One region of the Rossellomorea sp. YZS02 genome, then DNA from elsewhere that is predicted to be linked to it. Evidence: riboswitches for the same ligand, from Rfam matches in the RefSeq annotation. Region 1 holds a riboswitch; each other region holds the start of a gene.

Region 1 (10,031 bases):
TATTAATTCGTTCTCGTAAAATCGGAGTCATTCTTCCATCCTTTTTTGCGGGATAACCAAGTACAATCATAGCATCCCTTTTTTGCCCGTGATTATAACCCGCTTTGTTAAAATGTTTACGAATAAATATTACCCCCACCATAAGACACAGAAAAACTAAGCATAAAATATACAAGCTTATCATTTAACTTATCTCCTCTGACATTCTCTCTATCAATCGGCCATCTGATGTATCACTGATCTCACCTCTGCCTACGTTTATATCCAATTATTTCAAAACCGAGCAGCTTACTCAAGAAAAACTTTAACGAAAAAAAGAAGCTTATCCTTATTCCGGACAAGCTCCCCGTTACTTGAACACCTTATACCAATACAAAGTGGTGTCTATATGCGGATTATAGGACTGCTTCATTGTGTCAACTCCACCTAGTATAAATCCTTGTTTCACATAAAACCTGCACGCTCCAAGATTATCATCTTGAGCCTCCAGAGACATTCCGATCAGATTTCTTTCTTGTGCCCACTCTTCCGCTTTCTTTAAGAGCAAGCTTCCGATTCCATGTCCTCTAACTTCTTTTTTTGCAGCGATATTTTCAATATAACAGAAGCGATTCCAATCCTTCACAATTCTAATTTGCCCGATGCATTGATTATTTTTATAAGCTAAAAATAGAGCTTTATTTTCATTATTTATATACTGGCTCCATTCAAGTTGATCATCCGGGAATCGAATTTCTTTGGGATCATCGAATAGTTTCTCTTCAAAAGACCATGTTCCCGACTGAAAACTCGGTACAACCTTACCAAACACAGTAAAATAATCATTTGTTTGATTGATATCCGCTATTAATTCCTCCTTTAATGGAGAAATAATGATTTCCTCTGTACTATTCATTTTGACACCCCCCATTTAACGGATGAAAGACTATTCCATAATCAAGAGCGTCTCATAAAATGAAGCTCACCCAGATTATTTGTGAAGCCCCATTTTTGATAGAACGGTATCATCTCTGGTCTGCAGTAAAGTTCGAAATGATTTATTTTCTTTAATGAGGGGTGCTGTATGATCTCATTCATCACTACTTCACCAATATGTTTTCCACGGTAAGATGCATGGACTATGACATCAAAAATAATGGCTTTATAAACGTAGTCGGTGAGTACTCGTGCAAAAGCAATTAATTCTTTATGTTGTGGCCCAACCAATGCTATAACAATGTCTGAATTCTGAAGCATAATTTGAATGTCAGTAAGTGTCCGTCCCTTCGTCCACCATTCCGTTTCATACATGACGTGTAATTCTTCGACTTGTTTACTATTGAGGCTCTCTACCCTTTCAAAGTCCAATATATTGGCCCCCTATGTATAGAATTCTATCCGGATCAAGAGGATCAAATCCCCTTCAACGCGTCCTTATACCTCTGATAATACGCTTCCACATTATTCAACAACAACAACTCCGTATACAAATACACCTTCATATTAAAATCATTAAAATCAATTGCAGTCAGTTCCTGTATTTTCTTAATCCGGTAATTCAACGTATTGGGATGGATGAACAGCTCATTGGCGGTCTGTTTCCCCTTCCCATCATTCGCAAGGTACACTTCAAGTGTTTTCAGGAGATCTGTCTGTTTTTTCACATCATTCTTGATCAATACGAGCAGATCATCGCTGTAATAATCCTTGGATGTGTTTTTTTCATAAAGGGTTGGCAAGTACCGGTAAATACCCAGATGAGCGAATTCCCGAGGCATGGATTCAGGACGCGGGCTGATGAAGTTAGCCGTTTCAATGACTTCAGACGCTTCCAGGAAGCTTTTTCTCATTTGGTATAACGTGGTGTATTCCTTCCCGATCCCGATCAGGAAGTTGTAGAATTCTTCTTCCCCTGTTTGTTCTTTCACCTTTTCCACGAGATCTCTCGCTAGTTCCAGGGAAGAAGACGGTGTGTCTGCTTTGCCGTAGAGAACGAGGATCACCTGGCATTCCGTCCGCAGTGAATAAATCTTTGAGTTGAAGCTTGATTCCTGGACGAGCTTCTCGAGTTGGTCGAGCATAGGCTTATAGTCTGACGATGCAATCGAATAAACCGCTACCGTGAACCTTTCCGGCAAGGTCAGCTTGACGAGGGATGCATCATGGCGGAGCTGACTTTCACTTCCGTACTCGTGCTGCAGGAGATGCCACAGTACTTCTTCTTTTCTATCCTTCTTGATATTGACCTTTGCGTACATATCATTGATCAGATTTCCAAGATGTGCTGAGATTTCTTCAAGGAACGCGAGCTCTTCGTTTTCCAAGAGACGGTTGGATTCCTGAACCCAGATGTATCCCATCGTGTTACCCAGGTACTTGGCGGCAATGACGACACGCTGGTGGAATCCTAACTCTTCCATCGCCTGCACCCGGATCGGATCCGTATGTTTCTCGAGTTGGTGGACGATGCCCTCTTTTTTCAGTCGGTCGATGATGAAGACCGGACATTTTTTCGTAAGGATCGTTTTTAGCTGTGTTTGATCGAACTTATTTGAAGAGGAACTGTATGAAATCAGTTCGAAATTTTTGTTTTCTATGATGACGGGATTGCCCAGTTTTGAGCTGATCAATTCCGTTGCTTTATGAATGTCTTCTGTTTGGAGGATGATATCAAGTGCTTCCATAGGAATCTTACCTTTCCACGAATGTTTGTGATTCCTATTATAGCGTTAAATCCCCCAATAAAAAATGAAAAGCTCCCCCGTGTCGGGAGAGCTTTTCATGTTCGATTTATTCTTCATCCATAAACGGATAGGTAATATCTGTTGTTGGCGCAAAGTTTTCTTTGATGATACGAGGACTGGTCCAGCGAATCATGTTGAAGATTGAGCCTGCTTTATCGTTTGTACCTGAACCGCGCGAACCGCCGAATGGTTGTTGGTTAATCACGGCACCTGTTGGTTTATCGTTGATGTAGAAGTTACCAGCTGCACCGGATAGGCGGCGTTCCAAGTGCATGATCGCTTCACGGTCCTGTGCGAAGATCGCACCCGTTAAGGCATACATAGAAGCTGTATCCACTGAAGTCAGTGTTTCTTCTAATTGATCGTTTTCATATACATAGATCGTTAAGACAGGTCCGAAAATTTCTTCGGTCATCGTTTTGAAGTTTGGATTCGTTGTGACGATGACAGTCGGTTGTACGAAGTATCCAACAGAATCATCATACGTACCACCGGCAATGATTTCAGCTTCTTCAGAATCAGCCGCATAGTCGATGTAGCTTGTGATGGAATCAAAGGCAGGTTTATCAATGACCGCACCCATGAAGTTCCTGAAGTCTCTAACATCCCCAACTTTAAGCTTAGCCGTTTCTTCCACGACACCATTTTTCACTTCTTCCCACATGCTTGCTGGGATGTAGGCACGTGAAGCTGCTGAACATTTTTGACCTTGGTATTCGAATGCACCACGAACAAGTGCAGCGACTACTTTGTCTGCTTGAGCCGTTTCGTGAGCGAAGACAAAGTCTTTACCGCCTGTTTCCCCAACTAAACGAGGATACGATTTGTAGTTTGTGATGTTTTCTCCTACTGTTTTCCAGATCGTCTGGAACACGCTTGTTGATCCAGTGAAGTGGAATCCTGACATGCGTGGATCCGTTAATACAACTTCTGATACTTGTGAACCGCGTGAAGGAACAAAGTTGATAACGCCTTTAGGCAGTCCAGCTTCTTCCAGGATACGCATGAAGTAGTAGTTTGATAGTAAAGCCGTTGTGGCTGGTTTCCACACAACTACGTTCCCCATGATCGCAGGAGCTGATGGCAGGTTACCACCGATCGCTGTGAAGTTAAATGGAGAGATTGCCAGTACGAAACCGTCTAATGCACGGTACTCCAGGCGATTCCAGATGTTTTTCATGCTGTCCGGCTGCATTTGATAGATTTGGTTTGCATAATCCACGCCAAAGCGTAAGAAATCGGCTAATTCTTGCGCCGCATCGATTTCCGTTTGATAAGCTGTTTTGGATTGACCTAACATCGTAGCTGCATTGATGACGTCACGGTATGGACCAGAAATCAAATCAGCCGCTTTCAGGAAGATGGATGCTCTGTGCTGCCATGGCATATTGGACCAAGATTCTTTCGCATCCATTGCCGCTTCCACTGCATCGCGAAGCTCTTTTTCACCTGCTTGTGAATAGGTAGCCAACACATGTTTGTGATCATGTGGCATGACCACTTGCTTCACTGTATCTGTTTTAATTTTCTCGCCATTGATGATGACCGGGATCTCAACCTCAATACCAGCTTGGCGCTCTAATTCAGCTTTTAACGTTTCTCTTTCTTTCGTACCTGGGGCATATGTATTACCAGGCTCATTTGTAGGTTTTGGGATGTTGTAAATTCCGTTACTCATTCTCTTCACGTTCCTTTCTGATTTCATTCTGTCTGGATGTTACTTGCTGAAGATTCCTTTTAATGCGAATGCGATGTTTGCCGGCCGTTCCGCCAGACGTCGCATGAAATACCCGAACCAGTCCTCGCCATATGGCAGGTAAATGCGGACGGTATATCCTTTTTTCAGTAACTCGGACTGCAGTTGGTTCCGCATGCCGTAAAGCATTTGGAATTCGAAGCGGTCATTCGGAATATTGTGTTCTTTCACTAATCCGATGGTGTAATTGATGATCGCTTCATCATGGCTTGCGATCGCTGTATAATGGCCGTTCAAGAGCTGTTTCTTGATGAGATGCTTCAGATTCTCATCCACCTTCTTCTTCTCCTGGAACGCCACTTTACCCGATTCATTATATGCACCCTTCACAAGCCTCAAATAAGGGGAACACTGATTGAGGTCATCCACATCCTTCTCTGAAACATAAAGATAGGATTGGATCACCGTCCCCACATTGTCGTACTTTTGACAGAGCTTCTTGTAAACGTCAAGGATGGCATGGCACCTCGAGGAATCCTCCATATCGAGAGTGACCGTGATTCCGCTTTCTTTTGCCTTCGACAGAATCAACTCCATACTTTCCATGACAAGATCTTGACTGATATCCAATCCCAGGGAAGTCAGCTTCACAGAGATCTCAGTCTCCAACCCATGATAGGCAATGGCACTGATACTCTCGATACATCGTTGGACATTCTCCCGCACCACTTCTGTGGAATCGACGAACTCACCTAGATGATCGACTGTTACCTGGAATCCCTCTTCGTTCAATTGCGTAATCAATGGAATCGCCTGTGCAAAGGTTTCTCCCCCCACAAGATTGTTAGCCCCAAATTTCGATCCCCACCGTTTAGCCATTTTATCCAATGCCTTATTGTGCGAAAGAAACAGGAAAAAACGTTTACTGATTGCTTCCATGATTACAACACCTCCTTATAGTGACTGTTACCTCAAGACTGGAGTGATTAAACGAAGAAATGTAAATCTTAAGAAAATTATAGCTGGAAAAGAGGTTCGGAAACAACGTGCTCGGGACACAAATATTTGTGGGTGGAGTTATGGTGGGAGCACAAAAGGGGGTCGTGGAGAGGTGACATAACGAATACTTGGTAATGAAGGTTCTGTATTTTTCTCTAATATATTTGTTGTAAATAAATCCCTAAAGTGTATAATTACACTATAAGGATTCATTTACAATAAAGTAAAAACAAGGAGGATGACCTTGACAGAAAAAAGATTTTCTTGGTTAAGCTATGCATCTATCGGGTTAGGAACACTGTTGATTTCTCACCCTTTGTTAACGAATTTCTTTCCGAACTATTTTATGGGTTTACAGTACACCGGTATCACATTAACGGTGCTATTCAGTGTTTTAGCTTTTAAGAAAAAGAATGAGAAGAAATTATTGGCTATAATAGGGTTTTCACTAGCCATGATGATGTTGGTGTTCGTTGGTGTCCTTCTGTATATACCTTTTCATAAACAGAGTCCAATGTAAGTATGGTTATACACCCTATTATGTATGGAGTGACTTAAATGAATAAAAAACGGATGATTACAATAATCATGAGTCTTATATTTTCTTTTCTTCTGTTATCACTCTACTCTTTATTTAACGGAATTCCTTTCGGTAGGTATATCGCAAAAGCAAAAATCAAAGATTATGTGGAGCAAGTATATAGCTTAAAAGAAGGTATTCCCAAACCACAATTCAACTTCAAAAATTCCACCTACGATGTGTACCTTCCTCAATTGGAAAGCCAATTTTCCTATGATCTTTCACATAATCTAATTATTGATGAGAAACTGGTGGAGGAGAAGAATAATGAGTTCCAAATTGATTACAGCAAGTTGAAACATTCATATGGAGACACTATTGAGTTGCCCGACGCATGCTTGTTCAGCTCGGTTTCAGCTGATGGAGAATATTCCAAGAATATCCCAATGTATCAAAAAATCTATCTTTTAGGGATTATCAACCGCGATAAGATTGATTCAGAGGAGAGTTCTAACATGCCTGCAAAACTTACTAATGAAATAATAGAAGGGATTGGGGAACATTACAACATTACATCTCTTCAAGTCATTTACACTGATTTAAACGGTCAATACGAAATCACATTAGACAGCAAGAAACCTATTTCATATAAGGCATTGAGTAAGAATACATCAAAGATGGAGCAAATTGGTGAAGTAGATAAAGAATTGATCCGTGAACTGAATGATCATTAAAGGTTCAAAGAAGCACCTGTTCTTTTTTAACGTGATTTCGCAGTCGGGAGCATTTTTTTCAATAATCAATAAGGGGCCGGAGGGTGGCGGATTCAGCTCTCCTTTCTCATTCGATTGTCCGAAAGTAGCGCAAGATTTGTTACCATATTTAACCAAATGACGCAATTATCCGGAAAATGACGCAATAAATAAAAAAACGACGCAATTATCCGGAAAATGACGCAATCACCCCTGTAAATGACGCAATTAAGCAAAAGACAGTCCTGCTTTATTGGGTCTGGGAACGGTACGCCTCTACCTTTTCCTTTTTGACCGTCCCCGGTTTGCATTTCAAGAACCATTTTAATCCTCTACCTGCACTTACTCATTATTAGTAGTAAGGTTTTCTAACTTATTAATGGTGTGATCAATTTCATTTTTAGATTCTGTAACGATTCTTTGTAAGTCATCTGATATCCGATTAACTTTCAGGAGTTCATTTGTAATATTCTCAATGTTGGCATTAACCTCTTTAATGGCTTCATCCGCATTCACAGAAAGCTTTCTGACTTCCTGGGCGACTACGTTGAATCCCCTTCCGTGTTCACCCGCTCTGGCTGCTTCAATCGCGGCATTTAAAGCAAGAAGGTTGGTTTGAGAAGAAATATTTTTTATCGATTTTGATGTTTCATCAATTCGATTAATTTGCTCTCTTAAAGACTCTAATGCTTCTACTTTTTCATTGGAATTGGCCATAACTGATTGAACTAGATTTTTCGGCATGCTCTTTAATTGGGAAATGATCTCTACCGTGGTATTTTCCCTTTTTGTAATGTCTGTGGCAATCTTCAGTACGGCATGGACAGAACCATGTCCATCTAAAATCGGAATATATGTTGCTTCCAGCCAAAGTTTATTTCCATGTTTATCGACTCTTTCAATTTTCTCTTGAGACTTTTTCCCACTCCGAAGATTGTCCCATAACTCAGTATATTCCTTGCTTTGGCTATATTCTATCGTGCAGAACTGTTTGTGATCCATCCCTTGCATTTCCTTCACACTGTAGTTCATCGCATCAGCGAAGTGATCATTTACCCAAATAACCTTTCTGTCTAAAGAGAATTCAATCATCGCCAAATTTGTTTCAAGAGCTAATAAAACATCCTTTATATCTAACACTTGGGTGCTAGTCTTACTAGTTAATTGGTTCATATACATATCCCTTTCATTTATAGCTTTTCGTTTTAAAAATAAAAAAAGCCAATTAAACAATAAAGTTCAATTAGCCGGTTGCGCTAGTTGCTCCCCGATTATCCAAGCGCCCAAATACAGATAATCATTCATAGCATCTAAATTTATATATTTGCTATATCGGCAGTTTCTAAGATATGTTTAGATTGAGCGATCAACTTGGGTCCGGCTAATAATCAGCTACTTACCTTTCTCTTTATGTTTTCAACTATATCTTTAACGGTCACATTCTCAGTACTTATATATTCCCCAAAATCGTTTTCAGAATAAGCCTTCAAGCACTTATCCGTTTGTTGAAAACACCAATTTCCTTCTTCTTCTCCACGCTCTCGCAACCTCTTATAGATCGTCTCCTTGTCTGCTGTTAAACAGAAGTGGTAAGTGTGTGGATCTAAACGTTTGAATCCATTATAAATATAGTCATAGTATTCGAGTTTCCTAATCGTCATAGGGACAATCAAGTTCACATGATACCTGGAGATGAGCTCTCCTGCCATCTTAACCGTCAACTCTTTCCATAGTTGTAAATCTTGAAAATCCCCTGTTTGAGATTCACGCTGTTTTATTTCTTGGGGCAATACATTCCTTAACATGTACCCGACTTCTTCAGGATCAAATAACATGCTGTTTTCAACGACTTTCAGGAGTTCATCAGAGATAGTGGTCTTCCCGACTCCGAACGCCCCGTTTATCATGATGATCATGATTATTTCAACTCCAATCTCAATCTACTTTATCGTTTTTCCAATTTACCAACCGAAATACATTTTCCGACAAACCCCATTCCAATAAGGTGAGGCATCCACCGATGACTATTTCGTTTCATTCATCACGTTTGTTAAAGAATAAACCCATTCTCCCCTTCAAAACGTCCAATACTTCTTCCGGCACTACTCTTATACTGATATCCTCACCAAGGAACATGATCCAATTGGCCGTTTCCTTTACTTCTTCGCGTTTAGTCACATCAATAAAAGTCTTTAGAACCCCAGTACTGTGGTATGGATTCGTATAAGAAAGGGAAACGTTTTTAGGATGATATTTTTTGAATTGAGCAATCGCTTTCGGACCAAGTTCAATGACTAGGTTGATGACTTCTTCCTGCTTTTTCAGTTTATCCAGGATCTCTTGTTCACTCTTCCTTTTTCGATTGGGATACGGCTCTACATCGGTAAGGTGGTCGACTGAAAAGATCTGTTTCTTTTCATCATCCAAATTGAACCCTTCAATATGCCAATGACTCTTTTCCCGATAGAGTTGCAGGAGATAAATAGGATGGGGTTTTTTGACCTTCTCTTCTATTGTAATCAATAAATATCTATCCAACAGGAAGGTTTGAATCAGTTTATCCAACATGGGATGGGGGAGGTCGGAAAGATCAAGAATATCAGGATTATAGGGATTGGTCCCTTCAAAGAGCAGGATCTGATTTAACAGAACGAGGGTATCTTGTTGTTGTTCGGAAATGAGGCTGAGGAGTTTCTCTGCCAGGGATTGGCGACTCTTCAGATAGGGAAGCTGGAGATTTCTTGTCGCCATAAAGGCAATAAATAGAGCTTTCACCTCATTATCGGTAAAACGGACCTCGGGCAGAACAGAGTTGTGCATGACAAAATAACCACCGTCCCGGCCAACTTCAGAAACGAGTGGCATCCCCATGGACTCAATCTCCCTGATATCCCTCATCGCCGTCGACCGCGAAATGTCAAACTCACGCATGATTTCAGAAATCGTAAAGTGGGCACGATTATTAATGTAACGCATGATCACGTTAATCCGTTCAACTTTTTTCATGGGGACCTCCTAAACAGTATCACTTTTTGACACAATTTAACGTTAGTATATACATATCAAGTGTTGAAGACAACAAATTTATGAAAAGGCAGGTTTTGACGATGTCAAATTATCAGTTAGAAGAAAAAGACTCCTTCACCGTTGTGGGTGTGGGAACCGAATTGACGAGCCATTACACGGATATGACAGGCTTGAACAGGGAAAAGGCCGATTTTTGGAAAGAAATAAGTGAAAATGGAATACTGCAAAAGCTACAATCCATCGCTTCCAACGACTACATTTTCGCCGTGAATGAAGCGATAAATGGAAAGATGATGCATCATGGCGGGGTCATG
Region 2 (10,409 bases), on a different contig from region 1:
GGGATGCCTCGTTTTCCGAGATGCTCGTCCAGCAGGTGAAAAATCAGGGTGTAGATAAGTTTGAAGCAGGCAGGCTCACCCCTCTTGGAGTCCGGGAAGGGAACGGGGCCAAGCTATCGCAGTCCCAACTCATTTTGAATCAGGGATCGTTGAAAGCGACAGGCCGTGCGTTGGATTTTGCATTGACCAGTGATCGCCAGTTTTTTAAAGTCCTATCTCAGGAAGACGGCTCGAGTGCCGTCCGCTACACGAGGGACGGAGCATTCTTCGTCAGTCCGACCGGGAATGGGGAATCGATCCTCGTGAACGGAAGCGGCTTGCCGATCCTGGATGAAAATGATAACGTTATGACGTTCTCAGAAGATGCTTCTGCCTTTGAATTGGGCGATAATGGGGTTCTCACAGTCAGGGATTCCCGCGGAGCGGAAGAACAGTTCAATCTGGGCGTTGTGACAATCGAAAAGTCTCAGTTCCTTCAGCAGTTTGGAGGCAATCTGTTAGGGTTAGCCGAGAACCTAAATGAACTGGGCGTGACGGAAGATGAAGTACTGACGAACGTAACTGGAGGAGAACGGACTGCTATATCCATGGTCCAGAATTCATTAGAAGGATCGAATGTGGATATCAGTAAGGAAATGACGGACATGCTGAATGTCCAACGATCATATCAATTTCAGGCGCGCTCGATCTCCCTTGCAGATCAGATGATGGGCCTTGTAAATGGGATACGCTAAAAGGAGTTAAATGCTATGAGTGAAAAAGAGCTACTGCAAGAAAAAGCGACAAGAGAATCAGTAAAAGCAGAAAAGAAGGCAAAGCAAAAGGACGAATCCAAGCCGTCACGCTGGGTGCGAGTTCGCATGCTCCCAATCTGGCTCAGAATCCTTCTGTTCATCCTCCTACTTGCAGGAAGTCTCGCACTGGGTGCCGTCATCGGCTTCGCAGGCATCGGCAACGGCAACGCAGCCGACGTCTTTAAAGCCGAAACCTGGCAGCATATCATTGATATCGTAGTGAAGAAATAATTTTGAGGGACGGACCTCGAATTAATTAGCTTTATTCGCAAGAAATCCTGCTATGACGGGATTCTGCTGTGGAGGGAGCTTGAAATTCGAGGTCCGTCCCTCTTTTTAATCGTGGACATTGCGGCGAAGAGCAGTGGGGAGGGACGGACCTCGAGATTGAGTCCTTTTTGGATGAAGATTACTGATATACAGGGATTCTCTTGGAGTATTGTGCCTGTTTTCGAGGTCCGTCCCTCCTTGCTATTCTTACCCTTGTTTCTGTACAATAAGGTGTACATACATATTGGTAGGAGGAGTTATAGATGCTTGATATTAATGAGATTAAAGAGATTATTCCCCATCGTTATCCGTTTTTGCTGGTTGACCGGATTTTAGAGGTGGAGGAAGGCAAGAAGGCGATCGGGATTAAGAATGTGACGGCGAATGAGGAATTTTTCAATGGTCACTTCCCGGGTTATCCTGTGATGCCCGGCGTGTTGATCGTCGAGGCACTGGCTCAGGTCGGAGCTGTAGCGATGCTGAAGGTGGAGGATAACCGCGGACGTCTGGCCTTCTTCACTGGCATCGACAAATGCCGTTTCAAGCGTCAAGTGAAGCCAGGGGACCAGCTCCGCTTGGAAGTGGAAATGATCCGCTTTAAAGGGCCGATCGGCAAAGGAAAAGGTGTTGCAACGGTTGATGGCGAAGTGGCTTGTGAATTAGAGATGATGTTTGCTCTTGGAGATAAGCAGGAATAGAATCATGCTTACGAAACCGGATCTGATAAGGTCCGGTTTTCTTATGTTCAAAACCATCCCACTCTAACAGTCCCTATTTTTAACATCCCAAATAATTTCTCCCCCATGCAAGTAAATTCAATTTCCGGGAAAGCTAACAAAAGACCAACGTAACGGTCTTACACTAATTGAACATACAGAAAGGAGTCATACATCATGAGCAAAAAGTTATTATCGATCCTTGGTGGGTCAGCACTTGCTGCTTTCCTTCTTGTAGGATGTAACGCCAACCAGGAGCCTCCTCCGGAAGACGAAGCGCCAATGGAAGAGAACGACAACATGGATGAAAATGACGACATGAACGACAACGGGGACATGAATGAAGAGAACTACCCTGAGTCTGAAGACAAAAACGTCGAAGGCGACAAAGATGCGGCGAAGGATAAAAACACGCCTGAGGAAGACGCTGTAGAAGATGATATTGATATGAAGGATAAAGATAATAAGGACGAGTAAGAATAGGAAGCAGAGGTGACGGAAGGTCGCCTCTGCTTTTTTCCTGATATTTGCAGTAGTTTACGCATTACTGTAAAATATAATAGTATAATATATTTTAGAAGGTTTACCATATTTTTCTCGTGTTCATATTCTACATATCATCAAATGGTTATGTTATAGTAAAAATAATATCGCGTATAGGATACTGATTAGGGGGTACTTTACATACATGTTAAAAAACTTATCATCGGGTACAAAAATAAGTATTACCCGTTCAATAAAAACCTCATTCGAACAATACATGGCTTCGATTCAGTGGCAGGAAGATAAATTCGATATCCAGGACTTCATCTCTAGTTGGCGTACATACATAAATGAACATGCTTCCTGGTACAAGAATCTCAGTGATGAGACTAAAAATGATGATGAATTCCATCAAGAATTAGCACTAAAGATCAATGAAACGATGGAAAAAATTCTATCGGAAGAACCGACATCAGAACAAATTGACATGCTGGAAAACTTACAGAAGCAATCTGGTACGGACTATGATTATTCTTGTAAGTTGGAAGCTAAATATTTGATTGATCGATTAGAAGGAAATCATTAATAAGCTATTTAAATACAATGATTAAGAAAACCCCTTTCTCTTATGGAAAAAGGGGTTTTTAGTATATTCTTTTTGCTTCAATAATGTATCTCTCACTCGAACTTCCATAAATGTTAAAAGGATAACACGTAGAAAGCGTAAGGATTTCTTGAGGGGAGGTATGTCTGATAACAGTGGTATCATGTTCATCAACAATAAACGAGTTGAAAATTTCATATGAGTAAGTTCCGGAGTGCATCTTAATTGAAAGAAGGTCTCCTGATTTGAGGTCTCCTATATTCCTAAAGACAGTATCTCTATGACCAGCCAGGAATATTTGATCTTTTTCTTGTGGAAGAGAGGTGGAAGAATAATGACCGACGCCCTTCTTAAGTTCTTTCCCATCCGTTCCTTCTATAATGGGTACCTCCCTTTCTAAACGGGGAATGGATAATAGCCCAATCACATCACCTTTTTTAAAATTGTATTCGATTGGTACTTCTGAAGTAGTCGAAACGGGGTGAATTCGTTCTGGAGGGGGCTGTAAAATAGATGTCTTTGCTATATCCATTGCTCTACTTTCTTCTCTCGCATGGCTATTTATTTGGTAGAGTGAATAAAAGACACAAGTCAAACCAGCAATTAAAATAAGCATTCCTCCTACAAAAAAATAGCTTTTAATCATGGAGATTCCTCCTTTTAAATTGGACAAAAGAAAGAAATTCAATAAATTCTTCTTTAGTTAAACCTTGGGAAATCGCTCTATTAAGAGGCTCAATCCATTCCTCGTCTAATTGTATTTTATTCTTATCCGATGAAAGAATATTTTCTAGAGAAGTGTCTAATGTAAGGGCAATTTTTTTTAAAATTTTTATTGAAGGATTTTTTTGGATACCTCTTTCTATAGAACTAATATAAGACTTTGATACATTTGAGTAATGAGCAAGTTCATTTATTGTATACCCTTTTTCTTCCCTTAAGCTTTTAATTTTATCACCTACCATGTCTCCCGCACTCCTTTACTATTCATTATATAGAACGATTTGTTTTTTATAAAGTAAGGAAAAGGTTGTTTTTTGAAGATATTGAGAGGAAAGAGGGATCTTGGTATTGTTTTATAGGAAATTTAGATGTATTTAAAGATTTTCATTTCAAACAAAAGATCATATAATGGATTTTAAGTTCATTAAAAAGAACAACTTAACAATGAAAAACCATTCGTTGAGTGTAGGGGATGAAAAAAAGATGAATCTAAAAAAAGTAGTCATTATATTCTTATTCCTATTTTTGATCTCAAGCATGGTAAATAAAACTTATGCAGATGAAGAAAACCTCATTTTAATTCCAAATGAAAAGTATTTATTTAAAATTTCAAATATGAAGCCAGGTGACTGGGCTGAAAGAAGTTTGAAAATAAAAAATGGAGGGGGAGAAGATTTTCATTATTCAATCAAAGTCAATAACAAACAATCAGATAAGAAGCTTTTTAACGAGTTAGAATTGAAAGTTTACGCAGGAAACAATTCTATAAAGATCTTTGATGATAAATTAAAGAATTTCAAAGGTTTCAAGCCAAAAGAATTAGAAAGCGAAAAAACTGAATCCCTCCAATTTAAAGTGATAATGCCATATGAATTAGGAAATGATTTTCAAAGAACCTCAGCTTTTTTTGAAATTATAATTACAGTAGTGCCTTCAGACGGAAATACACTACCTGATGACCCCAAAGATACAATCAACAATCCTCTTACACCTGTGAACTCTGACCTTAAGAATATTCCATCAATACCAGTTGAATCTCAAGGACCCAAGCTCCCTAACACCTCTACAAATCTTTACTTTTTATTAATGTTGGGCTCACTTTTAACTACAGTGGGGTTCATAATTATTTATCTAAATAAACGTCTATTAAGGAAAAAAGAATAATAAATATATAGGAAGGGGGGATGAAATGTATAAAAAGGTTTGTAGACGTTGCACAAGACCTTCTTATAGTAGCACGGAAACTGGTGAATGGGTATGTCCAACCTGTAAGAATGATTTATCGAACCAACCGTTCTATAATGCTAGTAATTACCAGAATATTAATGGAAAAGTCCTGCCTCTTAAGAAAAAACTAGAAAGCTATAAAAATAGTATCATTTAATAGCTTTTTCGACATAATCAAACATGCATTTTTAATAAACCAGTAGCTAATACACCTCTATTTGTTGTAATATGGGATAATATGTAAAAATATAGTGTATATTAAATTGACAGAATAGACAAAAAACAACACGTGGTCATATGATTTGGTAGTATAATCGAAGTAGTTCGAAGGGAAGAGTCAGATAAAGGCAAACTTATTGAAAGATGAGGACGCAAAGTCACAGGTCTAAGGTTTAAAAGTAAGCATATCTTAATTAGCATCTTGAATAGGGTGAACAGAAACTGAAGGATGAAGAAGGTGTGGTTATTTGAAAACTAAGATGGCTGGATTGCCTGGAATACATACCTGTATTTTGGGAGGGAATTTATGTTGACAAATCGTGAACTTGATCTCGAATGGATGGAACTTATTAAACAAGCACTGGACGCTGGAATTTCTAAAAAAGAAATTAGGGAATTTCTTCACAGTCAATCCCAGGAAATGAAAGCCGAGTACAAAGTGATTTAATATAAATAAAGTCTTGCGAGTTCTATCGCAAGACTTTATTTATTGCCTAATTTCCATTTATTGAACTCAATGAACTCCCGGAATTGCTCCTTGGAAATACCTGAATCCATTGCTTCTTCAGCGATCTTTAGCCACTCATGATCTATATTCTGTTCTTCAGGTTGATCATATAATAGTGCATCCAGAGGAATGCCTAAAGCAGTAGAAACCTTTTCAAGGAATTGAATAGAAGGGTTTTGTTGAAGGTTACGTTCAATTGAACTTAAGTATGACTTTGCCACTCCTGCTTTTTCAGCAAGCTCGGTCATCGACATCCTTTTTTCTTGCCTGTATTTTTTAACTCTCTCTCCAATCATTTGGGACACCTACCTTGAACTTCTTATAAGAAGTCACCATATTAATTCCAATTATATCATAAAATTCACAATGAAAATTCCTTCATCTTGCATCATTAAACGCTTGGCCGTGCCGTAGCAGGAATCCTCGGCTTCGACACCATCTTTTCGCGGAACTCTCGAACCAATTCATCCCCGGAATATCCCTTTTGCACTAAGTCATCAAGCAATATTTCCGCATACTCATTCCGCTGTTTCTTCAATTTTCCCTCGAACATAATGCTAATGTGCTCATCCATTTCTTTAATACAGCGGATGGATGTCATGAAAGCGGCCGGATCATTGGCTTCATGGGAAATCACGACCTGAATCTCCAAATCTTCCTTACTTTGCTGGGCCTTTTGAAAGAACTCGATGTATTCATTCGACAAATACGTTTCGACAAGCCACGTTTTTTGTCCGTCTTCTTTATTGATAATCAGACCGTCCACAAGCTCAAAGTCACGCAGTTCATCATTCTCCACAACTTGCAGTGAAATCACTTTAAAGGTTTTCATGAACGAACATCTCCCATTTAAAGGTTTTATCAAATTATATCACAGGGCGAAATGTTTCCCTAATACAATCGCTGATGAAAAAAAGGACGAAAGTTGTAATTTTGTGTATTTTTGTTCGTTTTTGATCAAATGTCACCAAATCTCCCTAGGGGAATTTCCGAAATTCAAGCCCTTTTTGCCTCGAATTTCGGAAATTCACGATTTTACAAGATTTGCATAGTGGTTGTAAGATGAAAACAGCTTAAGAGAAAGGAGGAGTGAGATTGATCAACCAAGTGACCCTGGTGGGAAGGCTGACCAAAGATCCCGAAGCAAGAAAAACAATGGAAGGAAAATCTGTACTTAGTGTCACGATCGCCATGAAAAGGCCATTTAAAAATCAGCAAGGGCAAGTTGACGCGGATTTCGTGCTCTGTACGATATGGGATCGTGCCGCCGAAAACACGGAAAAATACTGCAGGAAAGGATCAGTCGTTGGAGTGACGGGGAGGATCCAGACCCGCTATTTTGATAATGATCAGGGAAAACGAACGTATATTACGGAAGTCATCGCTGAAAATGTGCGCTTCCTGGACAGTAAGTCGTCCACAACAATTTCTTCAAAATCGAGTAAGAAAGAGCCAATTGAATTACCATTTTAACATGATAAAAAAGGAGAGGGAGTCGTGACCACACTGCAAGATCTTGAACAAAGAATCGATCGATTGGAAAAAATGACGGAGGATCTCATTAAAAAAGTAGCAAAACTCAATGTCGAACATTTCTACCTATCACAACGTGTAACAGCCCTTGAACAAGGGTACGAATACCCTACGATGAAAACCTCATCTTAAGCCTCAACCCAGAATTCATTCCATACGCATGATCCAACCTATAAGCAATGTCTCAAATTCCAACGGTCACCGCAAGATGCCTCTGTAGTGCCTCATTAGACATAAACATGTGTAGCAAGTGAGCAAGTGATTTATTCCCCTTATTATCTTCATGTTGAGCCGGTTTCCTTTTGGGGAGGCTGGTGTTTTTTTAGGTTGAGTGGTTTTTACAATTATATTTGTAAAATGACGTGAGATTAATAGAATAAGTAGGTTTGGACAGGTTTTGGTGTAAAATGAGACAGAATTGAGAGAAACTTGGCAGCTGGGAGAGTGAATTCCCCGTTTGAACCGGTTTATGCATGGATATTATGATCAGATTGGGCTGTGTGAGTGAGGGAAGGGGTCGTTCTGAAAATAATTGCGTCATTTTAAAGGGTGATTGCGTCATTTTAAAGGGTGATTGCGTCATTTTAAAATTAATTGCGTCATTTATTTATTAATTGCGTATTTCTCCAAATATATCCATTACTCAAGCGGAAACCAACAAAAAACCTCTTCCCCAAAAAGGAAAGAGGCAAATCCTACTACTCCAACACCAACAAAGATTCCAAATCCTGATCCGACAATTCCGTCACCCACTGATCGCTGCGGATGATCTCATCGTTCAGAGCCTGCTTTTTCATCAGCATGGCATCGATTTTTTCTTCAAGCGTACCTGATGATACGAGCTTATGCACGTGTACGAATCGTTTCTGTCCGATCCTGTAGGCACGGTCCGTCGCCTGGTTTTCAACGGCGGGATTCCACCAGCGGTCGTAGTGGACGACGTGATTGGCGGCAGTCAAATTCAATCCGGTACCGCCGGCTTTCAGTGATAGCAGGAAGACAGGGAACTCACCGTTCTGGAATTTCTCCACAAGTTCATCCCGTTTACCTTTCGCCATGCTACCGTTCAAGAACGGCACCTTCACATTGAACTCTTCCTTCATCACTTCCTGAATCATTTCACCCATGGAAATATATTGAGTGAAGATCAGGCAGGCCTCTCCCGATTCAAGAGCGGTTTCCACAATATCCTTCAGCTTCTGCATTTTTTCAGAGCGGGACAGGATCGATTTTGGATCCGGTTCCTTCAGATAGAGAGCAGGGTGATTGCATAATTGCTTCAGCTGATTCAGCATCTGCAGGATCAGACCTTTGCGCTCAAATCCGCTCAAAGTCTCGATTTTCGCAAGAGTGTCTTTCACGAGCTGCTCATAAAGTGCCGCCTGCTCAGCCGTCAAATGACAATACTCTTTCTGCTCGAGTTTTTCAGGAAGATTCAACTCGACTTCAGGGTCTTTCTTCGTTCGACGCAATAAGAAAGGCTTAATCTTGGCCTGAAGCTCTTTGACCTTTGCTTCGTCCTCGTCTTTTTCGATGGGAGCGATGTAATTTTTCTGATACTGTGTGAAACCACCGAGATAGCCGTGGTTCAGGAAGTCAAAGATGGACCAGAGTTCCGATAGACGGTTTTCCATCGGGGTCCCCGTTAACGCAATATGATGCTTACCCTTCAGCTTGCGGATCGCCCGGGATTGCTTCGTATTGGCATTCTTGATATTCTGCGCCTCATCAAGGGAAATCGAGGTCCATTCGACAAGCGACAGCTCATCGAAATCAATATGAGACAAGCCGTATGAAGTGAGCACCACATCGACATCCTTAATAGTAGAAGCGAAGTCCTCGCCTTTCGCACGGGTCGGTCCATAATGAAGGTGAACCTTCAAATCCGGTGCGAACTTCTCCAACTCGCGCTGCCAGTTTCCGAGCACTGAGGTTGGAGCGATGATCAGAGAAGGTGTCTCCGGTTTCTCGGTTTTCTTCACATGTTGCAGATACGTGATCAGCTGAACCGTTTTTCCGAGACCCATGTCATCGGCCAGACATGCACCGAATCCAAATTTCCGTAAAAAGAGCATCCAGCTCATCCCAAGCTGCTGATAAGGACGGAGCTCGCCGATAAAATCATCAGGCGTTTCCGTCAGCGGAATTGATGACACATTTGTCAGTTGATGGATCATTTTTTTCATCGATCGGTTGAGTTCCAGCTGAATGCGGGCGTATTTATATGGATCATGCTCGTCGTCATCAGGATCCAACTCTGACTCATCTCCATCCCGTGGGACCAGTTCCTGCTCCAGCATATCCTGAATTGAGATTCCTTCAGCCTTCGCTTTCGTCATCATCTGCTGAATACGGCGGATCATGGCAGGGTCGAGCTTCATCCACTGACCTCGGATTTTCACCAAGCGACGTTGATCGTCCACAAGTTGATTAAAGTCATCTTCCGATAAATTGACGCCGTTCATGGACAAGCGCCAGTCGAAATCGAGCATGGCGTTCAATCCGACGAAAGAAGGGCGGTAGCTGGTGTCGGTATTCTTGAGCTTGGCTTTCACCAGTACCTGTGCGTCCTTCATCGCTTCCCACCAGGATGGGAGGAGGATTTCGATATCCAGGTCGATGAGCTTCTCGCTCAGAACGGATAGAAAATCCCATGCATCGTGCTCACCGAGGGCCGTCCGCAGGGAACCGTCCGTGTCACGGAGAATCGGCATCATCTTCATCCAGCGTTCCTGTTCTTCCGAAACGTCGGAGAGATGCTTTTTCCAGGAAGGAGGGACCGTGTCCTCAGTCAGGGATATGATTCGACTCGCTTTCTTTCTGTCCCGCAATACCGTTTCAAGCTCCCAGGACTGATCCTCGTCGAGGGGTTCCGTTATGCGGAGCCCGATGGAGAACGGCAGCTCTTCATCGCCGCCTGAAATCCACTCACTCCACCGTCTCTCATCAAAGTAAGCATCCAACTCCTCTGAAGTCAGCGTACTCTCCTTCAGCTTCTGGATCCGCTTCATCGCACTCGATCCGCCAGACGCCATCGCCTCATTCAACGCACCCTGAAACCAGGATTCGGTCAATGATTTGAGGGACGGACCTCCACCGGGGAGCTCTTCCTCCCAGAATTCGTCGTTAAAGTTCGACCAGACTTCATCCGGAATATGGAACTGCAGTCCTTTTTCCTGCCATTCCTCGAATCGCGGGAGCCAGCGTCCGGCTTCTACCGATTCGTAGATGACCGGGGCGATGGCGATGCACGCCTGCCCGGTTTCATCCCAGTCCCACTGGATCATGCCGCTGAAGTGCTCACCTGCAAGTAAGGTCAGGAATTGCCACTG
Region 3 (10,409 bases), on a different contig from region 1:
GTCATCGATTCCGAAAACCTTCGTGAAATCGTTGAAGGCATGATCAAATCAGCCATTGAACGCCAGGTAGCAGCACATACTTCAGAAGAAGAGATGGAGAACTGGAATCTGCAAGGCATCGTAGATTACGTCAATGCCAATCTTCTACCTGAAAATGACGTGACGGTCGACGATCTTCGCGGAAAAGAAGCAGATGAAATGGCGGCACTCATTTATGAAGATGTACAGCACCGCTACAATGAAAAAGAAGAGCAGCTGACGCCGGAGCAAATGCGTGAGTTTGAAAAAGTCATCCTGCTTCGCGCCGTTGATACAAAATGGATCGACCATATCGATGCCATGGATCAACTTCGTCAAGGTATCCACCTTCGTGCATACGGACAAAACGATCCGTTACGTGAATACCAGCATGAAGGATTCGCTATGTTCGAAAGCATGGTCCTTGCCATCGAAGAAGACGTGGCCAAATACGTCATGAAAGCGGAAATCCGCAACAACCTGGAACGCCAGGAAGTGGCCAAAGGTCAAGCGGTCAACCCGAAAGAAGACGGAGCAAAAGCCAAAAAACAACCAGTCCGTAAACAAGCAGACGTCGGCCGCAACGACCCATGCCCATGCGGAAGCGGCAAAAAATACAAACACTGCCACGGAATAACCGGATAACGAAAAGAAATCAGATGATACCTGGGACTTATTTTGCTAAAATAAATCCCAGGTACTTTTCCGTTTTTTACAGGTAGCAGAAGTAGAGGTATTTATAGTGGATGATTTTGTGAAAGACTTTGTTGAAGCCTTGTTGATTAAAGCGGAAGGTGCTCGACTCCTGCGGGAAAAGCGGGACAGTTCGAAAAGCGGAGGCGGCTTGCACAGCCCCGACAAGCATAAGATGAATGGGCCGGGAAGGCGCCCTTTGCCTTCTTGGACCATTTAGCTTATGACCTCGAGGGGCTAGCCGCCGGAGCTAGACAGGTGAGACCCCGCAGGCAAAGCCGAGGAGGCTCACCGCCCGCCCCGCGGAAAGCGAGCACCTGCAGCGGAAATCAACCGCTACTGTCCAAATTAATAGCCATTCATCCTACTTCACAACCTTTTCAATTAGGTAATCCCAACAACCCAAATAACTATAGAGGTGACCACACATGGAACTATCAGAAATCAGAGCAGAGTTAGAAAAATCAGCTAAGACATTAGCGGACTTCAGGGGGTCTCTTTGACTTAGAAAACAAAGAGGCAAGAATCCAGGAACTGGACGAAATCATGGTCCAGCCCGACTTCTGGGATGACCAGCAAAAAGCACAAGGACTTATCAATGAAGGGAACGGTCTGAAGGATCTAGTCAATGAATACAAATCATTGCTTGAATCCCAGGAGAACCTGGAGTTGACCCTTGAACTAGTCAAAGAAGAGCCGGACGAAGAACTTCAAAAGGACCTGGAAGAAGAACTAGGTGACCTGATCAAACGTCTAAACGACTACGAGCTTCAGCTTCTATTAAGTGAAGAACATGATAAAAACAATGCCATCCTTGAACTGCATCCCGGTGCAGGTGGAACCGAGTCACAGGACTGGGGTTCCATGCTTCTTCGTATGTACACTCGTTGGGGTGAAAAACGTGGATTCAAAGTGGAAACTCTGGATTACCTTCCAGGAGATGAAGCAGGAATCAAAAGTGTAACGTTGGCAATTAAAGGCCATAACGCATATGGTTACTTAAAAGCTGAAAAAGGCGTACACCGTCTTGTTCGTATTTCACCATTCGATTCTTCGGGCCGCCGTCATACTTCATTCGTGTCTTGTGAAGTTATGCCTGAATTCAATGAAGAAATTGAAATCGACATCCGTACGGAAGACCTGAAAATCGATACGTACCGTGCAAGTGGAGCCGGTGGACAGCACATCAATACAACCGACTCAGCTGTCCGTATCACTCACTTACCAACTAATGTCGTGGTAACGTGTCAATCGGAACGTTCCCAAATCAAAAACCGTGAGTCGGCCATGAAAATGCTGAAAGCGAAGCTCTACCAAAAGCGGATCGAAGAACAAGAGCAGGAGCTTGCTGAAATCCGTGGAGAACAAAAGGAAATCGGGTGGGGAAGCCAGATCCGTTCCTACGTCTTCCATCCATACTCCATGGTCAAAGACCACAGAACCAACACAGAATCAGGAAACGTTCAAGGCGTCATGGACGGCGACATCGACCCATTCATCAACGCATACCTGAGATCCAGAATACAATAAAATGCCAAACTGCCCTCCCGATCAGCGGAAGGGCAGTTTTTTTGAGGGACGGACCTCCAAAAGCCATAGATCGACCATATTAAAGCCCTTTACCGAGGTCCGTCCCTCAAACTCATGAACCTCATCCCATTAATGCTTTAACACGTTATTGGACTGTTATTTACACCTTTATGTGCCCATGCTATACTCTCAAAGGTTGATGCAGAGGGATATTAGAGCAGTTAATCTTCTCGATATGCATCACGATATCAACTTGTATTTCATTAGAATTGAGAGTGCAAATTCGTCATGGATTGTATACTTCTTCACAAAAAGGATGTCCTGATTTAGAGGTCCGTCCCTGAAGAGTGGTGCATCAAAGAAAAGATTTGTACTCATACTATTAATACATAGGTTAAAGGAGTCGTACTGGATGGGTTTGAAGGAAAGGCGTCGTGATCAGGTAATTAATCCACGGAAAGAGAAGTTGTTAGAGTATTTGTTTGTTGTGTTTGGGTCGACGATTGTGGCCATTGCGTTTAATGTGTTCTTACTTCCGAATGAGGTTGCCTCAGGAGGGGTTAGTGGGATATCGACCATCCTGAATGGACTGTTCGATTGGAAGCCCGCATATGTCCAATGGGCATTTAACATACCGCTATTCATAGCAGGATTGATCTTCCTGGGTCTGCAATTCGGTGTTAAAACAGCCATCGGTACGGTGTTTTTACCACTTGTCGTGTTCTTGACCGAAGACTGGAAGCCATGGACGGAAGATCCGCTCCTTGGCGCACTCTTTGGCGGAATCGGTGTAGGACTTGGTTTAGGGATCGTGTTCCGGGGAAGAGCCTCAACTGGAGGGACGGACCTAGCTGCGCAGATTGTTAATAAGTTTACGGGACTGTCTCTTGGGACATGTGTCGCCCTTATTGATGGTATGATCGTTCTTTCGGCAGCCATCGTTTATGATATTGAGCGAGGGTTATATGCCCTAATTGGATTGTATGTCACAAGTAAAACCATCGATCTCGTACAGGTCGGAATAAGCAGATCGAAAATGGCATTGATTATAACCAATCGCCAGGAAGAAGTTCGTGAAGGAATCCTGAATAAAATCGACCGTGGTGTGACAAAACTATCTGCATACGGTGGCTACACGGATGATGAACGCCCGATCCTCATGTGCGTTGTTGACCAAACAGAATTCACAAAACTGAAACAACTGGTCAAAACCATTGATCCAACTGCATTCGTCGTCACAATGGATGCTTCAGAGGTACTGGGGGAAGGTTTCAAACGGGTTTAATCTTGGTATAATTATGTAAGAGAGGGACGGACCTTGTATCATATCCGCGACTCTGATAAATGTTTCCGAGGGGGATTAAAGATGAAGAGAAAGCTGCTAGGTGTTCTTTTTGGCGCTTCATTGGTACTGGCTGCCTGTGGTGGTGACGGCGGCGACAGTACAGAAACAAGCTCCGGCGGAGTGGACCCTGAAAAAATCGTAAATAATAAGTGCACCAGCTGCCACGGTGGAAACCTTGAAGGCGGGATGGGGCCGGCCCTGAAAAATATCGGTGCTGAGCTAAGCAAAGATCAAATTCTTGAAACCATCAAGAATGGTAAAGGTCAAATGCCACCTGGACTCATTGAAGGTGAGGAAGCGGAAGCAGTAGCTGAATGGTTATCCAATAAGAAATAAGATCAGGAGAAGAATCCACGTTGGGGTTCTTCTTTTTTTGCATGGATTCACTCCATCAACATAAAATATCCACCATTTCTTACTCCTAAGAGTTTATCCACAAGTTTTTCCTAGTCCTTCTTTAAGTGTTTATTACAGAAGTTTTTCTTACATCATGGTTCATTTTGCTGAGCTCAATTATAACCTAGTAATTTAATCAGAATAGCATCAACTTAACGTTTATCATTTTAAGAACCTGAAACTTTAGAGTGTAGTATTAGTACCTGTTATTAGATAAAAAGTACTATTTTTCCATCAAAAAATAGGTAAAATCGACAACAAAACAGGTAAAAAATTCACATTTTTTCACGTGCTGAAATGAAAATGTAATAATTTTTTTCCTTAACTTACTATAAAGTGATGTTATAATTATTTTCGGAAGCGTAATTCGAGTTTTTTCACCATTTTTTGTCTAACGGTGGTAAAGACGACTAGGGTTACGTGCCGTGTACATATGTCGATAACAGCCAAGAGGGTAACTACATAATACAAATTAGGTGATTTGAAAATGATAGAAATGAAAGACGTCTACAAGCAGTACAGCAACGGTGTCATGGCTGCTAATGGCTTTAACGTCCACATTAAGCAAGGTGAGTTTGTGTATGTGGTGGGTCCAAGTGGCGCCGGGAAATCTACGTTCATCAAAATGATGTACCGCGAAGAACGTCCTTCCAAAGGAGATATCATCGTTAATGGTATCAATCTCGCAAAACTGAAGAATAGTAGAGTTCCATACTTACGAAGAAATGTTGGAGTCGTGTTTCAGGATTTCAAGCTGCTACCATCGCTGACAATCTATGAAAACATAGCCTTCGCACTTGAAGTAATAGAAGAACATCCAAAACAGATTAAGAAGAGGGTCATGGAAGTTCTTGACCTGGTAGGGTTAAAGCATAAAGCAAGAATGCTGCCGAATGAGTTATCAGGCGGGGAACAGCAGCGTGTATCGATTGCACGATCGATTGTGAATACGCCAAAACTTGTGATTGCAGATGAGCCGACGGGTAACCTTGATCCGGAAACGTCTTGGGATATCATGAACATCTTTGAAGAAATCAGCAACCGTGGAACAACGGTCATAATGGCTACGCATAACCGTGAAATCGTAAATACAATCAAGCACAGGGTAATCGCCATTGAAAATGGCCGCATTGTCCGGGATGAACAGCGAGGTGATTACGGTTATGAAAGCTAGAACGTATGGCAGGCATTTCAGAGAGAGCTTCAAGAGCATCGGCCGTAACGGCTGGATGACTTTCGCATCGGTGAGTGCGGTTACCGTAACACTGCTACTTGTAGGTGTGTTTATCGTATTGATGTTAAACATGAACAAGGTAGCGACTGATATTGAGAAAGACGTTGAGGTTCGTGTATTACTTGAAATTGGTACTGAGAAATCCCAGATTGATCAGATTGAGAAGAAGATTCAAAAGATAAATGGAGTTGAATCCGTCGAATACTCTTCTAAAGAGGAAGAGCTTCAGAACCTCGTCAAGGACTTGGGTGACGATTTCAGATTATTTGAACAAGATAATCCACTGTATGATGTGTTTATCGTAAAAGCTGAAAACCCACGTGATACGGGAAAAATAGCTGGACAAATCAGCTCATATGACGGTGTAAATGAAGCACTGTACGGTGAGGCGAAGATTGAAAAACTATTTAATGTGCTGGAAATGAGTAGAAATGTAGGACTTGTATTAATTATCGGTCTACTATTCACTGCCATGTTCCTCATTTCAAATACAATCAAAATTACCATTGTCGCAAGAAGAAGGGAAATCGAGATAATGAAACTCGTGGGTGCAACCAACTGGTTTGTACGCTGGCCGTTTATATTAGAAGGATTATGGCTGGGTGTTTTAGGTTCTATTATCCCGATCGCTCTTGTCACCACAGGTTACTACTATGCTTATGAATTTATTAAACCGAAACTACAAAACAATTTTATTCAGATATTAGATTTTACCCCCTTTATCTACCAAGTAAACGGATTGATTTTACTGATGGGTTGCCTGATCGGTGCCTGGGGAAGCTTTATGTCTGTGCGTAAATTCTTAAAAGTGTAAAATTTGATAGGTTGATAGAAGCTGAAAGGAGCATGCCGCTTGAACAGGAAGTATTTTATATCATTATCACTTGCAGCAGCATTAACAATCGGGGGTCTGCCAACGTTCGCTACAACTGCTAGCGCTAACTCCTCTGTGCAGGACTTAAAGAAACAGCAGGGTGACGTTTCTTCTAAAAAGGAAGAGGTCAATGGAAAGATAAATGAGAAAAATTCACAAATTGACCAAAACATCAGCAAGCAGAAAGATATTCAATCCCAAATTACTGAAATCAGCACGAAGTTGAAAGATACAGAAACAAAAATTACAGAAAAAACAAAAGAGATTAATGAAACGACTGCTAAAATCAATAAGCTTAAGGCAGATATTGAAGAGTTAAAGGAAAAGATCGCAGAACGTAACGAGCTTTTAAAAGAACGCGCTCGTGCGATTCAAGAGAAAGGCGGCTCAGCCAATTATCTTGACGTACTTCTTGGAGCGGAAAGCTTCGGAGACTTCATCAACCGTGTCACAGCAGTAAATACAATCGTAAATGCAGATAAAAAAATCATGGACGAACAGAAACGCGATCAAGCTGAATTAGAGAAAAAGCAGGCGGAAGTAGAAAAAGAACTTGCTGACCTTGAAGCTTCAAAAGCGAATCTTCAGTCCCTGAAAAAAGATCTGGATAGCCAAAAAGCTAAAAAAGCAGAATTATTCAAGCAGTTAGAAGCTCAACAGGCTACGTTAAAAGTAGAAAAAGCTGATCTTGAAAAAGAATCAGACGAGCTTGCTAAGATGGAGCAGCAGCTTGAAGGAGAGATCCAGGCAGAACAAGCACGCCTGGCAGAACTAGCCCGTCAGCGTGAAATTGAACGCAAACGTCAGGCTGAAGCTGAAGCAGCTAAACGTGCAGCGGCTACGTCAAGCAATAGTGGTGGTGGCTCGACGTCAACAGCGCCAAGTGCCCCGGTAAGCTCAGGAGCATGGACAGCTCCAGCACATGGAACGATCACTACCAACTTCGGATGGGATGTCTTAAATGGTGAAAGAAGATTCCACTATGGTACAGACATTGCGGCACGTGGAAGTGTTCCAATCTCAGCAGCAGCTGATGGATATGTCATCAAAAGCCATTACAGCTCAAGCTACGGTAATGTTGTATACATTACTCACTCTATCAACGGTCAAACGTTCACTACTGTATATGCTCATATGTCTTCTTCATTAGTAAGTACTGGACAAGCTGTGAATAAAGGCGACCAAATCGGATACATGGGTAACACCGGCTTCTCATTTGGACAGCATTTACACTTTGAACTTTACAGAGGATCTTGGAGTGCATCTCATTCCAATGCTGTAGATCCACGTCAATATATTAACTTTTAAGTTTTAAAACCCCGTTCTCTAGTAGAATGGGGTTTTTTATCGGATGCTTTCACTCTGTATTAGGATAAAGGATTCATCAACTAATTACGGTATTGTGTTTTCATATCATCTTTCTTTTAGTATAATGACAATATATTTAAATGATTTTCGAAAAAGGCAAACTAATTGAAAAATTAGGACGCAAAGCCACGGGTCTTCCATTTTATTAAAATAATGATCGCCGGGTTACCGAAATAACGGAAGCAATGAATACTAATGGTTGCATTTTGCTAGTATGATTTTGCCTGCCGATTCGTAGGATATTTTTTACTAGAGATGCTTTATTAGTAAGGATTGAACCTGTAAGAAGGATGATGGTATTGGAGTTAGCTGATATAAAGAGACAATTGAGAAGTTTCTGCAGAAGAAATCGTACAGCATTAAAGTACACCCATATAGGACAGTATACAGCTGAAGAAGTCAGTGACATGTTCCTGGAATGTGTCGGTCCTGAAGAACTTGAAAAGATCCTACACGACATTGAAATAATCAATCAGCGCGGTGGGGACAGCGTTAAATATTTTATGCTTATATTGGAAGGTTTGAAAGCGGCCTAGATTGCAAGAATACTTATGGATCACCCTTTGTATAATCGGGGTGATCCTTTTGTTTTATGAATCGTATCAGGGCAGGTATAGTTCTTATTTGTTCAACGGTCCGACACACATCCAGCGTACAAATCTGTAATAATTCAACTAAGGGATACACTATGAGTAAATAACTTGATTGTGGGTTTGAGATTTAAGATACTAATACATAATAGGGTATATATTTGAACGGGGGAATTTCAATGACCGGACATTTATTTGAACATCATAAAGCTTCAAAGCTGCTTGATCCAAAGCGGCAAGCCATAGTGCCTGTAGACAAAGCATTGGAGATGCTTCAATTAAAACCTGATGATATTGTGGCAGACCTGGGTTGTGGGAATGGATATTTAACCCTTCCGATTGCCAGGATAGTTGAAACGAAGGTGCAGGCAGTAGATTTACAACAGGAAATGCTTGAGTACTTGAAGCAGCGTGCTGGGGAAGAAGATATAGACAACATCGTGTATGTGAAATCATCCCTTGAGTATCTTAGCTTCAACAAGGAAACGTTAGATAAGGTTGTATCTGCTTTCGTCCTGCATGAAGCTCCTGATTTGATCAAAGTTTTTCAAGATCTTCATGACATGTTTAAAGACGATGGAATCTGGTTGATTCTTGATTGGGAGGCTGTAGAATCCGAAATGGGACCGCCAATAGAGGAAAGGCTTGCTTCTGAGGACTTGGACCGTCAACTTACTTCAGCGGGCTTCACGACAACAGTCGGGCATTTCCATCCGTCCGTCTACTATATCGTTGTGAGAAAGAACGCTTGTTAGTGAAGGGAGTAGTGACCGATGCATGAAATGTGGTACTCCATAGGTTCATTCACGTTTCCTTCTTCCTGGGGAGCAATCATTGCCTCCTTCTTCCTGACGTATCTGTTTCTCTATTTCTGGAATAGAAAGGCAAGCGATTGGTATTCGAGTGCGGTCTTTTATTTTATTCTTACCTGGAAGCTGAGTGTCATAGTGGTAGATTTTCAAACGGTCATCGATCATCCCCTTACAATCCTGTATTTTCATGGAGGAAGGGTTGGTTACTGGCTGGGGATCCTGGCAGCACTTTTATACATAACCTTAAAAAGGGGAGTAAGCCCATCCATTGTAGTCATCGCCTGGGTCAGTACGGTGGTTTCCTTTGAATTTGTCCATCATGTATTAGAACTGGATTTCCTTTCAGAAATCTTCCAACTTATCATCAACGGGACACTCTTTTGGTTTCTATTAAAAAAATCAAGTGGACTAAAGCGGGAAATATGGATAGTGCAATTAGTGGTTGTTTTCACACTGCTTCAACTGCTGTTTCATTCGTTAAATACAGGTTTTACGTTCACTACCGTTACATGGACGTATGTAGTGGTGATGATCTATCTAATTGCTTTATGCGGGAGGAGGAACCATATTGAATAAACGGAATTTTGCCCTGGCAATCGTTGCACTGCTAATTGGGATTTTTCTAGTTAACCTGTTCCAGGATCAACAGGAAAAAAAGGCAAAGCAAGAGTCAGCACAATTAGCCAAAGAGTCCATGGACCTGAGCAATGCCAAGCAGGGGCTGACGAAAGGTGACCGTGCGCCGAATTTTGAACTCACCACTTTAAATGGCGAGAGCATTCAACTGTCCGACTATCAGGGAAAAAAAGTGATCCTGAATTTCTGGGCCACCTGGTGCCCGCCATGTAAAGCCGAAATGCCCCATATGCAACAGTATTATGAAAAAAATGCGGATAAAGAGAATGTCGAAATACTTGCCGTTAATCTGACTTCCCAAGATGACGGAAAGAAAGCGGTCCAGCAGTTTGTCGATGGATACGAGCTCACCTTCCCGATCCTCATGGATGATAAAGGTGATATCGGAGACGAATACAGAGCTTTTACCATTCCGACCACCTATATGATCGACACCAACGGCCTCATCCAGCACAAAATCGTCGGCCCCATGAACGAAGAAATGATGGGTAAAATGGTCGAACAGATGGAATAATGGGAGGGACGGACCTGGTTTCATTACATACGCTATGAGGTATAAGTAACCATGACTCAAAAAGGAGGATCAATATGTTCCATTACACAAAAGAAGTTTCAATGAATGTGAAAGAAGCGGTGACAGCCGTTGAGAACGCACTTAAAGAGGAAAGTTTCGGTGTTCTTTGGAATCTTGACCTTGCCGGGAAGCTCCAGGATAAGGGTCTGGACTTCAATGAAGAAGTGGTCGTGCTCGAAGTATGCAATCCGCATGAAGCAAAGAAAGTGCTGGAGGAAAGCATGCTCGTAAGTTACTTCCTGCCTTGTAAAGTGACGGTATACACAGAAGGCGGAACAACCAAAGTCGGTATGGCGAAGCCGAGCAAGCTGATTGAGATGGTTGATAATGATGAACTGA

Evidence for each region. Region 1 has a riboswitch for cyclic di-GMP ahead of SLH55_RS23260 (PAS domain-containing protein). Riboswitches for the same ligand answer to the same signal wherever they lie in the genome.
Region 2: linked by a shared signal. The riboswitch ahead of SLH55_RS11525 (anti-repressor SinI family protein) and the one ahead of SLH55_RS23260 (PAS domain-containing protein) in region 1 are both predicted to bind cyclic di-GMP.
Region 3: linked by a shared signal. The riboswitch ahead of SLH55_RS07145 (hypothetical protein) and the one ahead of SLH55_RS23260 (PAS domain-containing protein) in region 1 are both predicted to bind cyclic di-GMP.

The regions. Positions count from the first base shown of each region.
Region 1 is NZ_JAXBLY010000016.1:1,338-11,368, forward strand. It holds gene SLH55_RS15635 (YdcF family protein) at 1-184, opposite strand, end outside; gene SLH55_RS15640 (GNAT family N-acetyltransferase) at 350-895, opposite strand; gene SLH55_RS15645 (GNAT family N-acetyltransferase) at 937-1,347, opposite strand; gene SLH55_RS15650 (PucR family transcriptional regulator) at 1,392-2,663, opposite strand; gene pruA (L-glutamate gamma-semialdehyde dehydrogenase) at 2,770-4,401, opposite strand; gene SLH55_RS15660 (proline dehydrogenase family protein) at 4,441-5,358, opposite strand; gene SLH55_RS15665 (hypothetical protein) at 5,663-5,938, shown strand; gene SLH55_RS15670 (hypothetical protein) at 5,977-6,672, shown strand; gene SLH55_RS23255 (methyl-accepting chemotaxis protein) at 7,033-7,434, opposite strand; partial or broken gene SLH55_RS23260 (PAS domain-containing protein) at 7,474-7,869, opposite strand; cyclic di-GMP riboswitch class II at 7,929-8,011, opposite strand; gene SLH55_RS15680 (AAA family ATPase) at 8,079-8,606, opposite strand; gene SLH55_RS15685 (helix-turn-helix transcriptional regulator) at 8,725-9,696, opposite strand; gene SLH55_RS15690 (GyrI-like domain-containing protein) at 9,798-10,031, shown strand, end outside.
Region 2 is NZ_JAXBLY010000010.1:66,788-77,196, forward strand. It holds gene SLH55_RS11485 (flagellar hook-basal body protein) at 1-734, shown strand, start outside; gene SLH55_RS11490 (DNA-directed RNA polymerase subunit beta) at 750-1,025, shown strand; gene fabZ (3-hydroxyacyl-ACP dehydratase FabZ) at 1,328-1,762, shown strand; gene SLH55_RS11500 (hypothetical protein) at 1,958-2,257, shown strand; gene SLH55_RS11505 (hypothetical protein) at 2,469-2,849, shown strand; gene SLH55_RS11510 (class D sortase) at 2,908-3,513, opposite strand; gene SLH55_RS11515 (helix-turn-helix domain-containing protein) at 3,506-3,832, opposite strand; gene SLH55_RS11520 (hypothetical protein) at 3,999-4,754, shown strand; cyclic di-GMP riboswitch class I at 5,154-5,313, shown strand; gene SLH55_RS11525 (anti-repressor SinI family protein) at 5,344-5,484, shown strand; gene SLH55_RS11530 (helix-turn-helix domain-containing protein) at 5,520-5,840, opposite strand; gene SLH55_RS11535 (YwpF-like family protein) at 5,936-6,376, opposite strand; gene ssb (single-stranded DNA-binding protein) at 6,640-7,017, shown strand; gene SLH55_RS11545 (hypothetical protein) at 7,042-7,209, shown strand; gene SLH55_RS11550 (DEAD/DEAH box helicase) at 7,776-10,409, opposite strand, start outside.
Region 3 is NZ_JAXBLY010000005.1:180,824-191,232, forward strand. It holds gene secA (preprotein translocase subunit SecA) at 1-663, shown strand, start outside; one part of gene prfB (peptide chain release factor 2) at 1,140-1,211, shown strand; one part of gene prfB (peptide chain release factor 2) at 1,213-2,241, shown strand; gene SLH55_RS07120 (YitT family protein) at 2,654-3,526, shown strand; gene cccB (cytochrome c551) at 3,608-3,922, shown strand; gene ftsE (cell division ATP-binding protein FtsE) at 4,470-5,156, shown strand; gene ftsX (permease-like cell division protein FtsX) at 5,146-6,030, shown strand; gene SLH55_RS07140 (murein hydrolase activator EnvC family protein) at 6,070-7,398, shown strand; cyclic di-GMP riboswitch class I at 7,544-7,631, shown strand; gene SLH55_RS07145 (hypothetical protein) at 7,758-7,994, shown strand; gene SLH55_RS07150 (class I SAM-dependent methyltransferase) at 8,228-8,803, shown strand; gene SLH55_RS07155 (hypothetical protein) at 8,822-9,436, shown strand; gene SLH55_RS07160 (redoxin domain-containing protein) at 9,429-10,010, shown strand; gene SLH55_RS07165 (DUF302 domain-containing protein) at 10,085-10,409, shown strand, end outside.